3 regions of the Exiguobacterium sp. JMULE1 genome follow, and region 3 is predicted to be linked to each of the others. Evidence: riboswitches for the same ligand, from Rfam matches in the RefSeq annotation. Region 3 holds a riboswitch; each other region holds the start of a gene.
The links. Region 3 has a riboswitch for S-adenosylmethionine ahead of msrA (peptide-methionine (S)-S-oxide reductase MsrA). Riboswitches for the same ligand answer to the same signal wherever they lie in the genome.
Positions count from the first base shown of each region.

Region 1: another riboswitch for S-adenosylmethionine. It lies ahead of EXW93_RS14460 (alpha/beta hydrolase); the one in region 3 lies ahead of msrA (peptide-methionine (S)-S-oxide reductase MsrA).
Region 2: another riboswitch for S-adenosylmethionine. It lies ahead of EXW93_RS15015 (Na+/H+ antiporter NhaC family protein); the one in region 3 lies ahead of msrA (peptide-methionine (S)-S-oxide reductase MsrA).

Region 1 covers NZ_SGWC01000002.1:2,758,882-2,762,653, forward strand. Annotated here, with positions in the region: gene EXW93_RS14450 (methionine ABC transporter permease) at 1-355, opposite strand, end outside; gene EXW93_RS14455 (methionine ABC transporter ATP-binding protein) at 345-1,373, opposite strand; SAM riboswitch class I at 1,460-1,563, opposite strand; SAM riboswitch class I at 1,813-1,914, shown strand; gene EXW93_RS14460 (alpha/beta hydrolase) at 1,982-2,740, shown strand; gene EXW93_RS14465 (thymidine kinase) at 2,822-3,436, opposite strand; gene EXW93_RS14470 (DedA family protein) at 3,620-3,772, shown strand, end outside.
Region 2 covers NZ_SGWC01000002.1:2,846,495-2,850,266, forward strand. Annotated here, with positions in the region: gene EXW93_RS15005 (alpha/beta hydrolase) at 1-560, opposite strand, end outside; gene EXW93_RS15010 (metal ABC transporter solute-binding protein, Zn/Mn family) at 731-1,744, shown strand; SAM riboswitch class I at 1,814-1,918, shown strand; gene EXW93_RS15015 (Na+/H+ antiporter NhaC family protein) at 1,999-3,309, shown strand; gene EXW93_RS15020 (hypothetical protein) at 3,351-3,554, opposite strand; gene EXW93_RS15025 (aldo/keto reductase) at 3,713-3,772, shown strand, end outside.
Region 3 covers NZ_SGWC01000002.1:336,563-340,334, reverse strand. Annotated here, with positions in the region: gene EXW93_RS01990 (M20 metallopeptidase family protein) at 57-1,235, shown strand; SAM riboswitch class I at 1,298-1,401, shown strand; gene msrA (peptide-methionine (S)-S-oxide reductase MsrA) at 1,497-2,027, shown strand; gene EXW93_RS01980 (winged helix-turn-helix domain-containing protein) at 2,259-2,858, shown strand; gene EXW93_RS01975 (MFS transporter) at 2,873-3,772, shown strand, end outside.

The sequences.
Region 1 (3,772 bases), 2.4 Mb from region 3:
GAACGCCTTTATCGACTTCGAGTAAAGAACTCTCGATCAGACGCGCCATGTACGGTGCAGCGTAAAAGACGAGCGGAACGATTGCGGCTTCTGTTCCGATCGATGTCTGAACGATCAAGCGCGTCAACGGGATGATCGCGACGAGTAAGATGATGAACGGAATCGAGCGGAAAATATTGACGATACTGTTGAAGAACGTGAACAACGGAACATTTTCAAGTAACGCTCCTTTTCGCGTGACGACAAGCAGGATACCGAGTGGTAAGCCGATCAAGGTCGAGAACAAGAGCGAAACGGATACCATCGTCATCGTCTGCAAAAATGCTGTCCAAATATCACTGTAGTTAACTAGCATCAGCGAGCACCTCCTCAACGGTTACCTGTGCCTGATCGATGTAGTGTAAGGCACGTTTCACTTCTGTCGTCTCACCGATCAGTTCAACGAGTAATGTGCCGAACGGCGTCTCCTGCAACTCCGTGATGCTACCGTGCAGGATATTGACATCGACGTCGAAGCGTTTTGCGACTTGCGACAAGAGTGGTTGTCCGGTGTGATGTCCAAGGAAGTGAATCTTATAGATTGGATGCGCATTTCGCGACTCGATCAACTGACGAATCGACGCTGGAATCTCGTCATGCATGACGGACCGTACAAAGTTCCGTGCCGTCTCGGTCTGCGGATTTGAAAAGACATCAAAGACCGTTCCTGACTCGATTAGCTTCCCAGCTTCGATGACGGCTACACGATCGCAAATCTCCCGGATGACGCCCATCTCGTGGGTAATCAAAAGAATCGTGATCCCGTACTCTGCATTGATCCGTTTTAATAACTGAAGAATATGATGTGTCGTCTGGGGATCAAGTGCTGACGTCGCTTCGTCACATAAAAGGACGGAAGGTTGCGTCGCGAGTGCCCGGGCGATACCAACGCGCTGTTTCTGCCCACCCGACAATTGATCTGGATAATGATCCGCCTTGTCCGCGAGATCGACGAATTCGAGCAACTCCGTCACCCGACGGCGAATCTCATCTTTCTTGACGCCTGCGAGAACGAGTGGTTTTGCAACGTTCGTAAAGACCGTGTTCGCATTCAATAGATTGAAGTGCTGAAAGATCATTCCAATCCGTTGTTTTGCTTGGCGTAATTTTTTCGGAGACAGTTGCGTTAAATCTTCCCCATCGACCGTCACCGTTCCTGACGTCGGTCGTTCTAACAGATTGACACAGCGGAGCAGTGAACTTTTCCCGGCACCGCTAAAGCCGATGACACCAAAGATTTCGCCTTTCTCGATCGTCAGGTCGACACCGTCTAGCGCTGCAATCGTCTGATCTTTCGTGACGTACGTTTTTTTGACTTGATGAAATGCAATCATTCCGTTTTCCCCCTTCATTCAACAAAAAAGGTCCCTTCTTGAGAAACAAGAAGAGACCTGGATCCGCACAGTGGCAGAATCCACTCCACTCATCTCTCAGACATCTGTCTGATGGAATTGGCACAGTGCTCATAATGAGTCTGTTGCCGAGGTTTCGTAGGGCCAGTCCCTCCACCTCTCTGGATAAGTATTGCGGTATGAAATTCGTATGTGTGTTGTTGCGTTGTTGCTTATGTCGTAAAACTAATTTTTACATTACGGGTCGAAACTTTAAAAGTCAACCAACTTTGCAAAAATAATCCATTTGGCGCATATCGATGGATTTACAAGTTATGAATTAGCTTAATGAACGGATCACGATTCGTCAAGAAAGATTTGACAAGTCATTTTTGGTCGTGCTACCATCGTTTCAATGATTATTCCGACAATTCCAATATGATATTTATCAAGAGTGAACGAGAGACCTGGCTCTATGACTTCACGGCAACCTGCAATTTGTAAGGTGCTCCGACCAGCAAAGCGCGGCTTTGGATGATACGGTGAAAAACTCGTGGGCGTCCAAGCAGTGACGTCGACGAGTTTTTTTCATGAATGGAGGAAAAATAGTAATGATGAACTATCCTGTATTGACTGGTGCTGAAGCGTTTTATTTTCAAGGTGGATCGATCGGCATTCTAATCTGTCATGGTTTTAACGCCACTCCGCAAAGTGTCCGGGACGTCGGTGAGGCATTCGCTGCTGAAGGTTTTACCGTCTATGCCCCGCGCTTACGTGGACATGGAACGAACGTCCGCGAGTTCGAACAATCGACTGCTCGATGTTGGAAGCAAAGCCTGCAAGACGGCTATGAACGTTTACAAGAAACATGCGATCAAGTCTTCGTCATCGGTCAATCGATGGGTGCGACGCTTGCGCTGTCGCTCGCCGCTGACGGGATTCCGTTTGCCGGCATCATTACGATCAATGCCGCACTCTCCGTTCCATCCTATGAATCACTTTCGTTCGAGGACGGTCCAGAGTATTTACCGGAAGGCGCACCGGACATTAAGCGAGCAGCCTTTGAAATCATCTATGATCTTGTTCCGAGCCGTTGTGCGTTCGAACTTGTTCGCCTAATGGATGAAACAAAAGGACGCCTTGGATCGATCCTTCTACCGACATTGATTCTTTACTCAGCGACCGATCACGTCGTTCCACCTTCGAGCTCGGATTATCTGCACCAGCACATCGGAACAAATGATAAACGAAGCTACTGTTTACTGAACTCGTATCACGTTGCGACACTCGATCATGATCAGGATTTGATTGTTCGTGAGACGATTCGCTTTATCGAACAATCGTGTCAGTTTTCGCAAGAAACAGGCTGAATCAAAAAAACAGCTATTCGTTTCCATATGGAAGCAAATAGCTGCTACATCAAAGGACGACCATCATCGGTACGTCTTTTTTTAATTTTCTTGGTGCTGCACCGATTGGAGCGGCTTCGGTTTTCCAGGTACCTCATGGCAATGACGGCAACGTGGCTCATACGATTCCGACGCTCCGACTAGGATGATCGGATCATCATAGTTGGCTGGTTTCCCATCAATCAAACGTTGTGTCCGGGAAGCCGGATCCCCACACGAAAGACAGATGGCTTGTAGTTTCGTCACGAATTCTGCGCGCGCCAGTAATTCAGGCATTTTCCCAAATGGCTCTGCCCGGAAATCTTGATCAAGGCCTGCACAAATGACGCGTTTTCCGTCTTGTGCGAGTGCTTCGATGACTTGTACGATCTCATCATCAAAGAATTGAACTTCATCGATCCCGACGATTTGTGTTTCTTCTGCTACTGCCGCATAAAGATCACGACTCGTCGCCATCGGAATCGCTACGACAGAGTTGCCAACGTGAGAGACAACATGCTCTTCATGGTACCGGTCGTCGATTGCCGGCTTGAATACTTGCACGGGCAGTTTGCCGTACTGCGCCCGTCTGACACGACGAATCAACTCTTCCGATTTCCCGGAAAACATACTGCCACAAATTACTTCGATCCAGCCGTACTGATTTATTACATGCATCATCGTCCGACACCGTCCTCTAAAAATAGTCACTTTAACGAGTATAGCCCGAAACGGTATCGAGAAAAAGGGTTGACTTCCGGAAATCAAAATTCATTTTTTCTTTCCCTAGAATTTTTGTCCTTTCATTCCAACTGCCCCCTATTTCCTGTACACTGAAGAAGAAGATTCTCACGAAAGAAGGTGTCCCCGATTCATCATCTCTTACATGACATCCTGCACCAATATGGTGCCCTTGGTCTCTCCGTCCTTCTCGCAGGTGGTATCGTGGGATTGCCGGTTCCTGATGAGACCCTGCTCGTTTTGTCCGGATTTTGGATGCATCAAGGCAATCTA
Region 2 (3,772 bases), 2.5 Mb from region 3:
CTGATCAATGGCATGTGCCGCTCATCGCGCTCACCAACGAAAGCAGATGGGGCAAGTGCCGTCGTCAGCATGAGTGCGGCTCCGGCTGAATCTCCCCATACCATCATCCGTCCTCTTAGAATTCGAAGACCCTCTGCTTCCTTATTCAAAAAACATAACGCATCCCGTACATCTTCGAGGTTATCCGGAAAATAACTGCCCTCTTCGAACAAACGATACTCAATACTACAGACGGCAACTCCGAGTTCAAGTAGTCGATCAACGATTGGACTAAAGCAGAACATGTCATCGCGCTCTCCACGAACGAATGCACCACCGTGTGCATAGATGGCAACTGGAAACGGTCCTTCTCCTGGTGGATAATAGAGATCGAGTTGTAAGATGCGGTCTCCCACCTGTTTGTAGGTGAGCGTCCGCGGTGCAAGTTGTTTTTCTGTGAGTGGCAAGGCGGGTTCGGTCCATCGAAGTAGTGCACCATAATTGTTCCAGATACTCGCTCCCGCTGCTGCCGTCGTCAATAATGCAGCTCCCCCCATTAGCCATGCAGTTTCACGTTTCACTTGATCACCTCCAAAAAGACGTGCCAGTTTCTTCACTTTATTATCCTTTTACCCCGTTTTAAAAGATGTCGAACGTCTCGGTATTCCTACTTGACGCTTCACCAGCGTTCCGCTATAGTGAGAAAGTCCAAATCGGAATTGTTACGTTTTAATAATGGAGGTATCATATAATGAAAAAAATTATTCCTGCTTTAACAATCGCCTTCGCGAGTGCAAGTGTCCTCGCCGCTTGCGGTTCGAATACCGATTCATCGACTTCAGATAAAACCCAGACAGAAGTCTATGCATCGACGTTCGCAACAGCTGCTATTGCCCGCGAAATCGGTGGTGATCAAGTCGACGTCAAGATGATCGTCCCACCTGGAGCAGATCCTCACTCTTACGAGCCGACGTCAAAACAACTCACTGAAATTGCTAAGGGTGACTTGTTCCTCTTAACGGGCACGACGCTCGAGCCGTATTCGAAAAAAATCCAAGAGAGCTTAAAAGGCACGGACGTCCGCTTCATTGAGACGAGTAAAGACGTCAACTTGCTAGAATCGGATGCTACGCTTCATGCACATGAAGAAGAGGGGCATACAGAAGACGAACATGCTCACGAAGAAGAAGGGCACGATGATCACGCAACGGACGAACATGCGCATGAAGAAGAGGGTCATGACCACGGAAAATACGATCCACACGTCTGGCTCGACCCTGTCAACGCAAAAGCAATGGCACACTCGATTACAACTGCTTTATCAAAAGAAGTACCAAAAGACAAAGCAACATTCGAGAAAAACTTAAAAGCGTTCGATCAGCAAGCTGATGAATTGGACGAACAATTTAAACAAGCCGTCGCTGATGGATCAAAAAAAGAACTTCTCGTTACGCATGCCGCTTATGGTTACCTCGCAGAACGATATGGTTTCACACAACTGCCGATCGCGGGAATTTCTCCTTCCGATGAACCGTCACAAAAGCAACTGGCCACTTTAGTGAAAGAAGCACGGATGCATGATTTGAAATACGTCGCGTTCGAAGAGACGGTCTCACCGAAGGTCGCACGTGTCATCCAAAAAGAAATCGGAGCTGAATCCGTGACGATTCATAATCTAGAGTCGGTCACGAAAGCGCAACAAAACAGCTCGTACTTCAAGTTGATGGAAGAAAACGTCCAAACATTAAAACAAGCACTTCAGTAAAGTACAGTTGACACGCGTTACTCAATGCGGTACGGTAAGAAACGTGTTTTACAACAATTGAATGACTTCTTTTTATCGCGAGAAACGGAGGGACTGGCCCAATGATGTTTCGGCAGCGGACGATTTGATTCGTACTGTGCCAAATCCAGCAAGCGAAAGCTTGAGAGATAAGAAGAGCGTCTTTTTTCATAAAGACCTCCTTCTTTCTTGCGAAGGGGTCTTTTTTTGTACCTTTGAGAAACGAGGTGTCAACAATGAATGAAACGATCACGCCTAACAAATGGGCACTGCTTCCCCTCGTCGTATTCCTGGTCCTCTTCATCGGAGCCGGGATCTTCTATGACGACTTTTACAAATTTCCGATCCTTATCGCCGCATTGATTGCTTTAATCTTTGCTGCAATCACAACGAAAGGATCCATCAATCAAACGGTCGAACGAATCGCAACCGGTGCCGGAAATCCCGATATCATGATCATGGTCTTCATCTTCTTATTAGCCGGTACGTTTTCTGGAACGGCAGAAGCAATCGGTGCCATCGATGCGACCGTCAATGCTGCTTTGACGTTCCTACCTCCGTCACTCCTGATGAGCGGTCTGTTCGTCATCGCTGCCTTCATCTCGATGGCGATGGGGACATCTACCGGAACGATTGCCGCGCTCGCGCCGATCGCTTTCGGTATTCATGAAGCAACAGGCATCAACGTCGCGATCGCAGCAGCATCAGTCGTTGGGGGTTCGATGTTCGGCGATAACTTGTCGTTCATCTCAGATACGACGATCGCTGCCGTTCGAACGCAAAAAACGAACATGCGTGATAAGTTCCGAACGAACTTCATGATCGTTCTCCCGGCTGCCATCTTGACGGTCATCTTACTCGCATTCGTTTCTGGTTCTGGCGATGCGGTAACGGCTAAAGCATTCGAGTTCTACAAATTGATTCCATATCTCGCCGTCATCGTCCTTGCACTATTTGGTGTTAATGTCATCCTCGTTCTCGTCGGTGGTACATTGCTCACTGGCATCATCGGTATGATTGACAATAGCTTCGGTTTAAGTGGGTTCGTCCTTTCGATGTCAAAAGGAATGATGGGCATGGCAGAGATTTCAATCTTGACGCTCCTCATGGGTGGTCTCGTCAGTTTGATTACGTTCAACGGTGGAATTGCTTACTTGAAAGAGACGCTGACGCGCAAGATTTCACAGCGTCGCGGTGCCGAATTCAGTATGGCGGCACTCGTTAGTGCGACGAACCTCGCAACGGCGAACAATACGATCTCGATTCTTGTCGCTGGACCACTGGCAGCTGAAATCGCCGATACGTATGAAATCGATCGCAAGAAATCAGCGAGTATCCTTGATATCTTCTCTTGTGGTATTCAAGGCATCATTCCGTATGGGGCACAACTATTGATTGCAGCAGAATTGACGAAGACGGCTTCTCCTGAACTGATTCCGTATCTGTTCTATCCGTTCCTCCTCTTCGTTTGTGGATCAATCGCCATCTTCTTCGGATTGCCACGCATGAAGAAGACAGCTGCGAAGCAAGAAAAAATTTCTTCCTAATCATAAAAACAGGTCCGATCGCTATGATCAGACCTGTTTTGTTATTTTTTCTGCTTTGCTTGTCTTTCTAAGATCAAATAGGCGATTGCCGGAAGTGGAAACTGAAGGAGTCCAGCACCTCCCCACACCCATGGATTACGTCCTGACTTTCGTGCACTGAAAAACAGACTCACTGCTTGTGTGACCAGCAAGGCACCAATACTAAGCCAAGCTCCCTTTGATAGCTTTTTATTCTTTTGAGCCATCTGTTATCCTCCTTTTTCGGACAGGCATTCAGATTTTATTACGCTTCTATTTTATATCATATCCTATTTCTCCATGAGCATAGAAACGGACGTCTTCGTTCGTTCATGCTAAACTAAACGAGCAAATCTAAACTACGTTTTATGAGGAGGAGTAACACATGCAATACGCAAAACTTTCAAACGGTATTACGATTCCCCAAATCGGATTCGGTGTCTGG
Region 3 (3,772 bases):
ATTACCTGTATCTGTACCCATTTTCACGAAAAGACACACGTCAAAGGAGCTTGAAGATGCAAACTCAACTTTTTGAAGCACTTGAACAATTCGAACCGACGATGATCGCGTTACGTCGTGATTTTCATCGACATCCGGAACTCTCTTTCCAGGAAGTCCGCACACCAGAACGAATTGCAAACTTTTACGCGGAGCAGGGCATCCCTTATCAAACAGCCGTCGGAGGTCGTGGTGTCGTCGCGACGATCGAAGGCAAACAGCCTGGTCCGACGATTGCGGTCCGTGCAGATTTCGATGCTTTACCACTTCAAGAAGAGACGACGCTTGCCTTCCGGTCGATCCATCCCGGTGTCATGCATGCTTGCGGGCATGATGGTCACACGGCGATGGTGATGGCCCTTGCTGCTACACTCTATCCGTTACGCGATCAATTGCAAGGAACGATTCGAATCATCCATCAGCATGGAGAAGAGGTCTTTCCTGGCGGAGCCATCCAAATGATCGAAGCCGGCGTCCTCGAAGATGTCGATGCGATTTTTGCGACACATCTCGAAAATGATTTACCAGTCGGTACGATTGGGTTTCGGGAAGGACATACATTATGTGCAATCGACGAATTCGAAATCATCGTTCATGGTCAAGGTGGACATGCGCAAGCACCGCACAAAACAAAAGATGCGCTCGTCGCTGGAGCGCAGCTCGTCTGTAACTTACAGCATCTCGTCAGTCGACGGGTCGATCCGTTCGAGCCGGCTGTTCTCGCAATCGGATCCTTCCATGCGGGAACGGCACCGAACATCGTCACGGGTGAAGCACGCATCGTCGGTGAAATTCGGACGTTCAATGAGACATTGCGGCATCAGCTCCGGCAAGAAGTCGATCTTGTCGCCAAAACGACATGTGCCGGTATTGGTGCCACCTATTCAATCGACTTCACGACTGGTTACCCGGCGCTCTGGAATCATCCGGACGAGACAAAACTTGTTCAGGAAGCCGCTTCTTTCTTACCGGAAACATCCGTCCGGGCACTCACACCAATGATGGCTGCGGATGACTTCGCGCATTATCTAACACATGTCCCGGGAAGTTATTTCTTTACTGGCTCCGGATATACGGACGGTCGCGTCAACTATCCACAGCATCATCCGCAGTACGAAATCAACGAACAGGCGTTGTTGATTGGTGCGAAGACACTCGGAGCGACGGTTTTACGTGCCTTGAAACCTAAGGATTGACTTTATTTCTGTGTGAATGGTATCATCACAACAATGATAACGAATGACATCAACTTCATATACCCTTATCAAGAGTGGACCGAGAGATCTGGATCGATGACGTCCCAGCAACCTGCGCATAGCAAGGTGCTACGACCAGCAAAGCGAAAGCTTTGGTTGATAAAAAGCGGCGACTCCTTTTGCAACCAAGCGAAGGAGTCGTTTTCGTTTTTCTCGCTGTCAGACATACAATGGGAATTTCCCACGGAGAGGAAGAGACGGATGGAAAAAGCAACATTTGCAGGTGGATGTTTTTGGTGCATGGTGACACCATTTGAAGAATTACCAGGAATCGAGGGAATCGTATCAGGTTACATGGGCGGTCACGTCGACAATCCGACGTATGAGCAAGTCAAAACAGGAACGACGGGACATCTCGAAGTCGTCCAAATCACGTTTGATCCGAGCCTATTCCCGTACGAGCGTCTGCTCGAACTCTACTGGCCACAAACGGATCCGACGGATGCAGAAGGTCAATTCCAAGATCGTGGCACGCAGTACGCACCAGCGATTTTCTATCATACGGATGCGCAGCATGAAGCAGCAATCGCTTCCCGTGACGCCCTTGCTGCAAGCAATCGTTTCAAACAACCAATCGTAACGCGGATCGATGCCGCTTCTGAATTTTATCCGGCGGAAGAGTACCATCAAGACTTCCATAAGAAAAATCCAGAACACTATAAAAAAGATCGTGCTGCTTCTGGTCGCGATGCTTTCATCGAGCAGGAATGGAAAGATACGACGACGGTCTAATCACCTCGAACCACATACAGTAGCTGAGACTGATTTCAAACATCTCGTTCTTCCCCTACTTTCCAGTAGAAAGTGGAGGATGACCGAGATGTCACTGGAGTCAGTCTTTTTGTATGTAAACAAATGATGTCTTCTTTACCAACACCCTCACATAAATTTGTAATCGTTTACAAATGAAGTCTTTTGTTTTACGGTTAATAAAAATTAACCGGTTAAAAAGGAGATTATTGCATGGAACAAAAAGCGATTCACATATTAGAGAGCTATGAACAGTTAAAAGTGATCAGTGATCCGTTACGAACAAAAATCCTCATGTTTCTCGTCGAAAAACCACATACGGTACATCAGTTAGCCCACTTGCTGACGTTATCCCGCGCAAAGATCCTCTATCATGTACGAGAACTTGAAAAGCATGACTTGATTCGCCTCGTCCGGACGGAAGAACAGGGCGGCAATCTATTGAAATACTATCAAGCGATTGCTCGAGGCTACATTCCTGCCGATCATCTACTGAACTTCGTCGAGACGAATGAAGCGACCCGGCAGTCGTATCTCGAAGTATTGGACCGAGCAAAGACACGCGTCCTCACCGCTCCAACTACTGCTTTTTCTCCTGTGTCTTCAAACGTTGAAGACTGGATGAGCTTATCGCTTCAAAAGGAACTGACGATGTCTGAAGCCAATTTTCGGCAATTTTCTACCAAATATCGTGCTCTATTGGACGAGTTCACACAGTCCCCTTCACTAGACGAAGAAGATAAAAAACACTTCTATATCATGACGACTGCCTTTGCAATTGATGAACCACTATTTGAGAATGACGACGTCTAAACCGGAGGTGCCATATGCTGCCTGTTGAAATGGATACGCAACAATCGCTGTTTAAAAATCCATCTTTTTTATTTTTATGGGGGTCCGGTATGTGCTCTGCCCTCTCCCTATCAACCTATCTGTTTGTTGAACAATGGTATGTCATCCATACGCTAAACCAGGCGTCATATCTCGGATTCATCCTCATGGCCACCTTGTTACCCCGTATTTTTCTCATGTTATTCGGTGGCGTCCTATCCGATCGCTATAAACGTTCGACGATCATGCGCATCTCGAGCGCTTTACGGATCAGTTTCATTCTCTGTCTTCTCGCATTACTTCATACCGATCAGCTTACATTGCTGACGATTTTAGTATTCGCCTTGCTATTCGGTAGTGTGGATGCATTCTTTTCGCCGGCGAATGCTTCCTTACTGCCTACACTCGTTCCGAAAGAACAACTCACTAAAGCCAATTCACTGATTCAAACATCTAATCAAATCGCCCTCTTTTCAGGTCCGATTCTTGGTGGAGTCATCCTCAGCCATTCTTCTTACTCGCACGTCTTTCTCGTGATTTTCGGCACACTCTGTCTGACGCTTCTCTTCACGTATGGTATTCGTGAATCTAAGATCAAGCGATCGCTTCAGCATTCAGCTCTCTTTGAACTAAAAGAAGGGCTACATTACGTCTTTCACCTTCAGCAACTCAAGCAGACACTTTTTCTTGTCATCTGTGTCAATTTCTTTTTCTTTGGACCACTCTTACTCGGAATCCCCTTACTCGTTCATGATGTGCTCCAAGGAGATGCGATGGATTTAAGTTATATGCAAGGGGCTTATCAAATGGGAATGCTCGGAGGGGCGCTCTGGAGTGGTTTAACGCAGAAGAAAGAAAACGGGCTTACCTCATCGGTCCGATTGATTGGCGCCTTA